DNA from 2 places in the Streptomyces sp. NPDC001822 genome. Region 2 is predicted to be linked to the other one. Evidence: riboswitches for the same ligand, from Rfam matches in the RefSeq annotation. Region 2 holds a riboswitch; the other holds the start of a gene.

Region 1 (3,400 bases), on a different contig from region 2:
GCAGGTAGCGCAGCATCGCCGTCTCGGAGCGGTGCTGGTGGAAGACCGGGTGGGTGAGGACGGCGTCGGTGCGCAGCCGGGACTCGGGGAGCGCGTCGGGGGCCGAGGCGTCCAGCGCCTCGATGTCCCCCTCCGCCCCGAAGGCGGCCCAGACCGCGGAGAGCGCGCTCCGGGTGGTGGTCTCGTCGCAGGCGACGGAGACGTGGTCGGCGTCGACGAGGCGCAGGTTCACGCCACGGCCGCGCGCGGCGGCGACGACGTCGGCCGCCGCGCCGGGGACGCGGACGGTGAGGGTGTCGAAGTAGGCGTCGTGCACGACGTCGATCCCGGAGGCACGCAGTCCGCCGGCCAGGATGGCGGCGAAGCGGTGCGTGCGCCGCGCGATCGTGCGCAGACCGTCCGGCCCGTGGTAGACGGCGTACATGCCGGCCATGACCGCGAGCAGCACCTGGGCGGTGCAGATGTTGCTGGTGGCCTTCTCGCGGCGGATGTGCTGCTCGCGGGTCTGCAGGGCCAGGCGGTAGGCCTTGTTGCCGTCCGCGTCGACGGAGACGCCGACGAGGCGGCCCGGCAGGCTGCGGGCGAACTTCTCGCGGACGGCCATGAAGCCCGCGTGCGGTCCGCCGAAGCCCATGGGGACGCCGAAGCGCTGGGTGGTGCCCACCGCGATGTCCGCGCCCAGCTCGCCGGGTGACGTCAGCAGGGTCAGCGCCAGAAGGTCCGCGGCGACGGAGACGATCGCCCCGAGCTCGTGCGCCTGGTCGATGACGGGCTTGATGTCCCGCACCGCTCCGGACGCGCCCGGGTACTGGAGCAGCACGCCGAACACGCCCCGCTCGGCGATCTCGGCGGGGATGCCGGCCGAGAGGTCGGCGACGACCACCTCGACGCCGGTCGGCTCGGCGCGGGTCTCGATCACGGCGACGGTCTGCGGCAGGGTGTCGGCGTCGACCAGGAAGACACCGTCCTTCACCTTGCCGACACGCCGCGCGAGGGCCATGGCCTCCGCGGCGGCCGTGCCCTCGTCCAGGAGCGATGCACCCGAGGTCGGCAGCCCGGTGAGGTCGGCGACCATCGTCTGGAAGTTCAGCAGGGCCTCCAGCCGGCCCTGGGAGATCTCGGGCTGGTACGGCGTGTACGCCGTGTACCAGGCGGGGTTCTCCATGACGTTCCGCAGGATGACCGGCGGGGTGAACGTGCCGTAGTAGCCGAGCCCGATCATCGGGGTGAGCACCTGGTTACGGTCCGCGAGGCTCCGCAGCTCGGCCAGGACCTCGGCCTCGGTGCGCGCCGAGGGAAGATCCAGGGCCTCGGCGCTCCGGATCACGTCGGGCACGGCGGCGGCGGTGAGCTCGTCGAGGGAGCCGTAGCCGACCTGGGCCAGCATCTTCGCCTGAGCCTCGGCATCGGGCCCGATGTGACGCTGCTCGAAGGGGATGCCCTGCTCCAGCTGGGAGAGCGGAGTGCGACGGGGGGTCATGATGGAGGCCTCCTGGTCTGTCACGACCTGCGAGGGGCGCCACGGCGTGGCTGCCCGAACGGCCTCCCCCTCTGTCATCTCGACCTGAGAGCTTCACCGGCGCGCCTGCGGCACACCGGCTTTCACCGTCGGTGAGGGCGGTGCCCGTCCCGGCGCGTGCCGTACGGATTCCGTCCTGCTTTCCAGAGTGGCCTCATCCGTGCGGTACGGGGGCCTGAGAGATTCCGGGGAGGAGTTGCTCCTTCGGCGCCTCCGGATCGCTCCGAAGGACTCTCCCGCGCGGGGTCAGCAGCCGTGTTCCAGCCTACCAGCGGGCCGGGCGATGCCCGTCTCGAGTGGCCGATGCCACGGATCTGGCCTTGTGTAGTGCCTGTGGAGCAGTCGCGACCACCCCGACGCAGTTGCGAGCAGTGGGAGGCACCGTGCAGACCGACATCGATCCGCGCAGCCTGATCGGCCGCAAGGCCTTCGACCGCCTGGGGGCCAAGATCGGAACCGTGGACGAGGTCTATCTCGACGACGCGACGGGTGTACCCGAGTGGGCCGCGGTCCGCACCGGCCTGTTCACCCGGGACGCGTTCGTCCCGCTGGAGCCGAGCGAATTCGTCGACGGGACTCTCGTGATCCCCTTCGACCGGGCGCTGATCAAGGACGCTCCGGACTTCGGGGTGGGCCGCCATCTCTCCCCCGAGCAGGAACTGCAGCTCTACCGCCACTACGGGCTCGACGCCGCCCCGCCGTCCCCGTCCGCCCCGTCCGCGCCCGACAAGGACTTCGGGAAGCTGGCCGGCCAGGAGGAGTAGTCCACCGGGTCCCTCACCAGGGGAAGCGGATCGGCCGGCCGCAGCTCCGGGTCGTCGACGCGGAACGTGCGCACCCTACCCGGCGCCGTCCACGGTTCCTCGAACCGCACGGTGACCCGGCCGACGCCGCTGCCCTGCACCCAACCGTGTCCGTGCGCCTCGTGGCGCACGTCGTGCCCGGCGGGCCAGCGGCGGGCGGCGAGTGACGCGGCGCCGTCCGGGGCCGCGTCCTCGGTCGTGACGACCGGGTCGGCGGTGACGGTGTCGGCCGCGGCGGACACCTCGGCCTGCTCCGCCTCCGCGGCCTGGGCGAACAGATCCTCCTGCGTGAAGTCCGCGAGCCCCGTGACACCGACCCCGAGCAGCCGTACGCCGCCGGTGGTGTCCACGGCCTCCAGGAGCCTCGCCGCGGCCTCCCGGACCACCCCTGGGTCGTCGGTGGGGCCACGCAGGGTCTCGGATCTGGTGAGCGTCGAGAAGTCGTAGCGGCGCACCTTGAGCACGACGGTCCGTCCGGACCGCCCGGCACCGCGCAGCCGCTGCACACAGCGGTCCGCCAGACGCTCCACCTCGGTCCTGACCCGCACACGGTCGTGCAGGTCGACGTCGAAGGTGTCCTCGACCGACACGGACTTCGCGTCGCGCTCGGCGACGACGGGCCGGTCGTCGAAGCCCTGGGCCATGCGGTGGAGGGCGACCCCGTGGGCCTTGCCCAGCAGGCGCACGAGCTCCGCCTCACCGGCTTCCGCGAGGTCCTCGACGACCGTCATCCCGGCACGCCGGAGATGGTCGGCGGTGGCGGGCCCCACGCCGGGGAGGATCCGCACCGGCTTCGGCGCGAGGAGCCCGCGCTCGGTGCCCGGCTCGATCAGCATCAGTCCGTCGGGCTTCGCCTCCTCCGAGGCGATCTTGGCCAGCATCTTGGACCCGGCCAGGCCGACTGATCCGCTGAGTCCGGTGACCGCCCTGATGACCGTGCGCAGCTCCACGCCGAGGGCCCGGGCCGAAGCGGAGTCGTCGGCGACTCCGCCGGCCTCCAGATCGACGAAGGCCTCGTCGAGGCTGAGCGGCTCGACGAGCGGTGAGAGCCGGCCGAGCAGTTCCATCACCTGGTCGC
Region 2 (3,400 bases):
GACCACGTTGTAGAGCTTGCCGGAGAAGTTGATCTTCATGCCGTGGGTCAGGTGACCGCCGTGGGCCAGGTTGAGACCCATGATCGTGTCGCCCGGCTTCAGCAGTGCGAACATCGCGGCGGCGTTGGCCTGCGCACCCGAGTGCGGCTGGACGTTCGCGGCCTCGGCGCCGAAGAGCGCCTTGATGCGGTCGATCGCGATCTGCTCGACCACGTCGACGTGCTCGCAGCCACCGTAGTAGCGGCGTCCGGGATAGCCCTCGGCGTACTTGTTGGTGAGGACCGAGCCCTGCGCCTCCATGACGGCGACCGGAGCGAAGTTCTCCGAGGCGATCATCTCGAGGGTGGACTGCTGACGGTGGAGCTCGGCGTCGACGGCGGCGGCGACGTCCGGGTCCAGCTCGTGGAGGGAGGAGTTCAGAAGCGACATCAGTGGGTCCCTTGGGGTCTCAGTTGCCGGAGAACGCGGTGTACTCGTCGGCGGAGAGAAGGTCGTTCGGCTCCTCCGCGACGCGCACCTTGAACAGCCAGCCGCCCTCGAAGGGGGCGGAGTTCACCAGCGACGGGTCGTCCACGACCTCCTGGTTGGCCGCGGTGACCTCGCCGGTCACGGGCGAGTACAGGTCGCTGACCGACTTGGTCGACTCCAGCTCACCGCAGGTCTCGCCCGCGGTCACCGTGTCGCCGACCTCCGGGAGCTGGGCGAAGACGACGTCACCGAGGGCGTTGGCCGCGTGCTCGGTGATACCGACCGTGGCGACGCCGTCCTCGACGGCCGACAGCCACTCGTGCTCCTTGCTGTACCGCAGCTGCTGGGGGTTGCTCATGACCTGAATTCTCCTGTACGCGGGGGAGTGCTGATGAACGGTGGTCTTACGGTGTGAGACACGAATGCGTCACGTGGTGCTGCGCGGCCCTGTCACTTGCGGCGCTTGTAGAACGGCAGTGCCACGACCTCGTACGGCTCGTGCGTGCCCCGGATGTCGACACCGACACCCGCGGTGCCGGGTTCGGCGTACGCCGCGTCCACGTAGGCCATGGCGATCGGCTTGCCCAGGGTGGGCGACGGCGCACCGGACGTGACCTCGCCGACGACCTCCCCGCCGGCCACGACGGGGAAGCCCGCGCGGGGCACCCGGCGGCCCTCGGCGACCAGGCCCACGAGCTTGCGGGGCGGGGCGGCCTCCGCGCGGGCCGCGGCGGCGGACAGCGCCTCGCGGCCGACGAAGTCGCCCTCCTTCTCGAACTTCACGACCCGGCCGAGGCCCGCGTCGAAGGGGGTCAGCGCGGTGGTGAGCTCGTGCCCGTACAGCGGCATGCCCGCCTCCAGGCGGAGCGTGTCGCGGCAGGAGAGCCCGCAGGGGATCAGGCCGTACGGCGCGCCGGCCTCGGTGAGGGCGGTCCACAGCCGCTCGGCGTGCTCGGGCGCGACGAACAGCTCGAAGCCGTCCTCGCCCGTGTAACCGGTACGGGCGATGAGCGCCGGGACCCCGGCGACCGTGCCCGGGAGGCCCGCGTAGTACTTCAGTCCGTCCAGGTCGGCGTCCGTGACCGACTTCAGTACGGCGGGGGAGTCGGGCCCCTGTACGGCGAGCAGGGCGTACGCCTCGCGGTCGTCCCGCACCTCGGTCTCGAAGCCGGCCGCGCGCTCGGTGAGGGTGTCCAGGACCAGCTGGGCGTTGCCCGCGTTGGCGACGACCATGAACTCGGTGTCGGCCAGGCGGTAGACGATCAGGTCGTCCAGGATCCCGCCGTCCGCCGCGACGATCATGGTGTAGCGGGCCCGGCCCACGCCGACGGTGGCGATGTTGCCGACCAGCGCGTAGGCCAGGAACGCCGAGGCCTGCGGGCCCGTGACGGTGATCTCGCCCATGTGCGACAGGTCGAACAGGCCCGCCCGGGTGCGTACGGCGTTGTGCTCGTCGCGCTCACTGGCGTACCGCAGCGGCATGTCCCAGCCCGCGAAGTCGGTCATGGTGGCGCCCAGCGACCGGTGCAGGGCGTCGAGGGCGGTGAGTCGGGGGGCGGCGCTCGGGGCAGTGCTCATGGACATGGCTCCAGGGCATGACGACAGAGGGTTGATCCCTCCCCATCTGTCATCGGAACCTGAGAGGTTCGCCGAGACCCCCCGAAGGGGTCCAGAAGGGTCGCGCCCTTCGGGTTCGGCTTGCACCTTGGGTGGGGCCGCACGGCGGCCCGCTTTTCAGATCTGCCTCATCCACGCGGTACGGGGCCTGAGAGATTCAAGGGAGGAACTTGCTCCTTCGGCGCCCGGCGCACACGGTGTCCGGGACTCTCCCGCGCGGATTCAAACGGCCGGTATGCAATTGGCGGGGTCATCATCGCACGCATTGGGAGAGAGTGGGGCGTCCAGGTCCGTGCGGGTGTCCGGAGCGGGACGCCCGCGACACGTGCGGTCCGGACCGGTTGTGCCGCATTACCTTTTCTTTACACTTCTTGGGCAGGTCAGTGGGTGAATCGGCAGGGGGACGGCGATGAGGTTGCAGCGCTACGCGACGACCGCGGGGGTCACGCACGAGGTCATGCCCCAGCAGCCGGGCGCGCCGGCCAGGGAGCTGACGGGCGGACCGGCGCCTGTGGTGCGGGATCTGCGGGACGCCGAGGGGCGGGGCCCGCGCGGCCTGGACTTCGCCGCGGGGGACGTGGTGGTGGTCTCCGGGCTGCCCGGCAGCGGTAAGTCGACGCTGATCCGGCGGGCGGTCGAGGAACACGCGATCGACTCCCAGGACACCAGGGACCGCTGGGCCGAGGCCATGCCCGGATTACTCCCGTACGCGCTCTACCGCCCCCTGGTGCGCGCCGCGCACTACGCCGGGCTGTGGCGGACCCTCCGCTCGGGCGCGTCCGTGGTCGTGCACGACTGCGGCACACAGGCCTGGGTGCGCCGCTGGCTGGCGCGTGAGGCCCGGCGCCGGGGCCGCCGGCTCCACCTCGTGCTGCTCGACGTCGCCCCCGGGGTGGCGCGGCAGGGACAGCGGGAACGCGGGCGCGGCGTCTCCGGATACGCCTTCGCCCGGCACCGGCGCGCCGTGGGCCGGCTGCTGCGTGACACCGAGAGCGGGGTGCTGCCACCGGGTTGCGCCTCGGCGGTGCTCCTCGACCGGGAGTCGGCGGGGGCCGTCGCCCGCATCTCCTTCCCGGAGGCCGGGCCTCCGCAGCGGTAGCCGCCCGGCGGCGGCGCCCGACCGGGGTGTCACCGTTCGCATACGCACAGTCCGCCGGACTCCGGCGGGCCGTCCGGAATACGGACGACCCGCCGGGGCCTGGCACCGCTTCCGCCCGCGGCCCTGCGACAGGGGCTCGACCCGGTCTAAGGTTTCTGCCGCACAGCATGGCGAGAAAGGGACACAGACACCGTGGACATTCCGGCCCAGGCCGCG

What was found. A riboswitch is a leader RNA that binds a small molecule or an ion and turns the genes downstream of it on or off. The one in region 2 is predicted to bind glycine.
Region 1: another riboswitch for glycine. It lies ahead of gcvP (aminomethyl-transferring glycine dehydrogenase); the one in region 2 lies ahead of gcvT (glycine cleavage system aminomethyltransferase GcvT).

Annotation. Positions count from the first base shown of each region.
Region 1 covers NZ_JBIATW010000022.1:8,945-12,344, reverse strand. The annotation lists gene gcvP (aminomethyl-transferring glycine dehydrogenase) at 1-1,480, opposite strand, end outside; glycine riboswitch at 1,673-1,768, opposite strand; gene ACFYY2_RS32730 (PRC-barrel domain-containing protein) at 1,903-2,283, shown strand; gene ACFYY2_RS32725 (DNA polymerase IV) at 2,196-3,400, opposite strand, start outside.
Region 2 covers NZ_JBIATW010000007.1:386,667-390,066, forward strand. The annotation lists gene glyA (serine hydroxymethyltransferase) at 1-429, opposite strand, end outside; gene gcvH (glycine cleavage system protein GcvH) at 449-826, opposite strand; gene gcvT (glycine cleavage system aminomethyltransferase GcvT) at 919-2,046, opposite strand; glycine riboswitch at 2,213-2,310, opposite strand; gene ACFYY2_RS19450 (AAA family ATPase) at 2,495-3,184, shown strand; gene ACFYY2_RS19455 (enhanced serine sensitivity protein SseB) at 3,377-3,400, shown strand, end outside.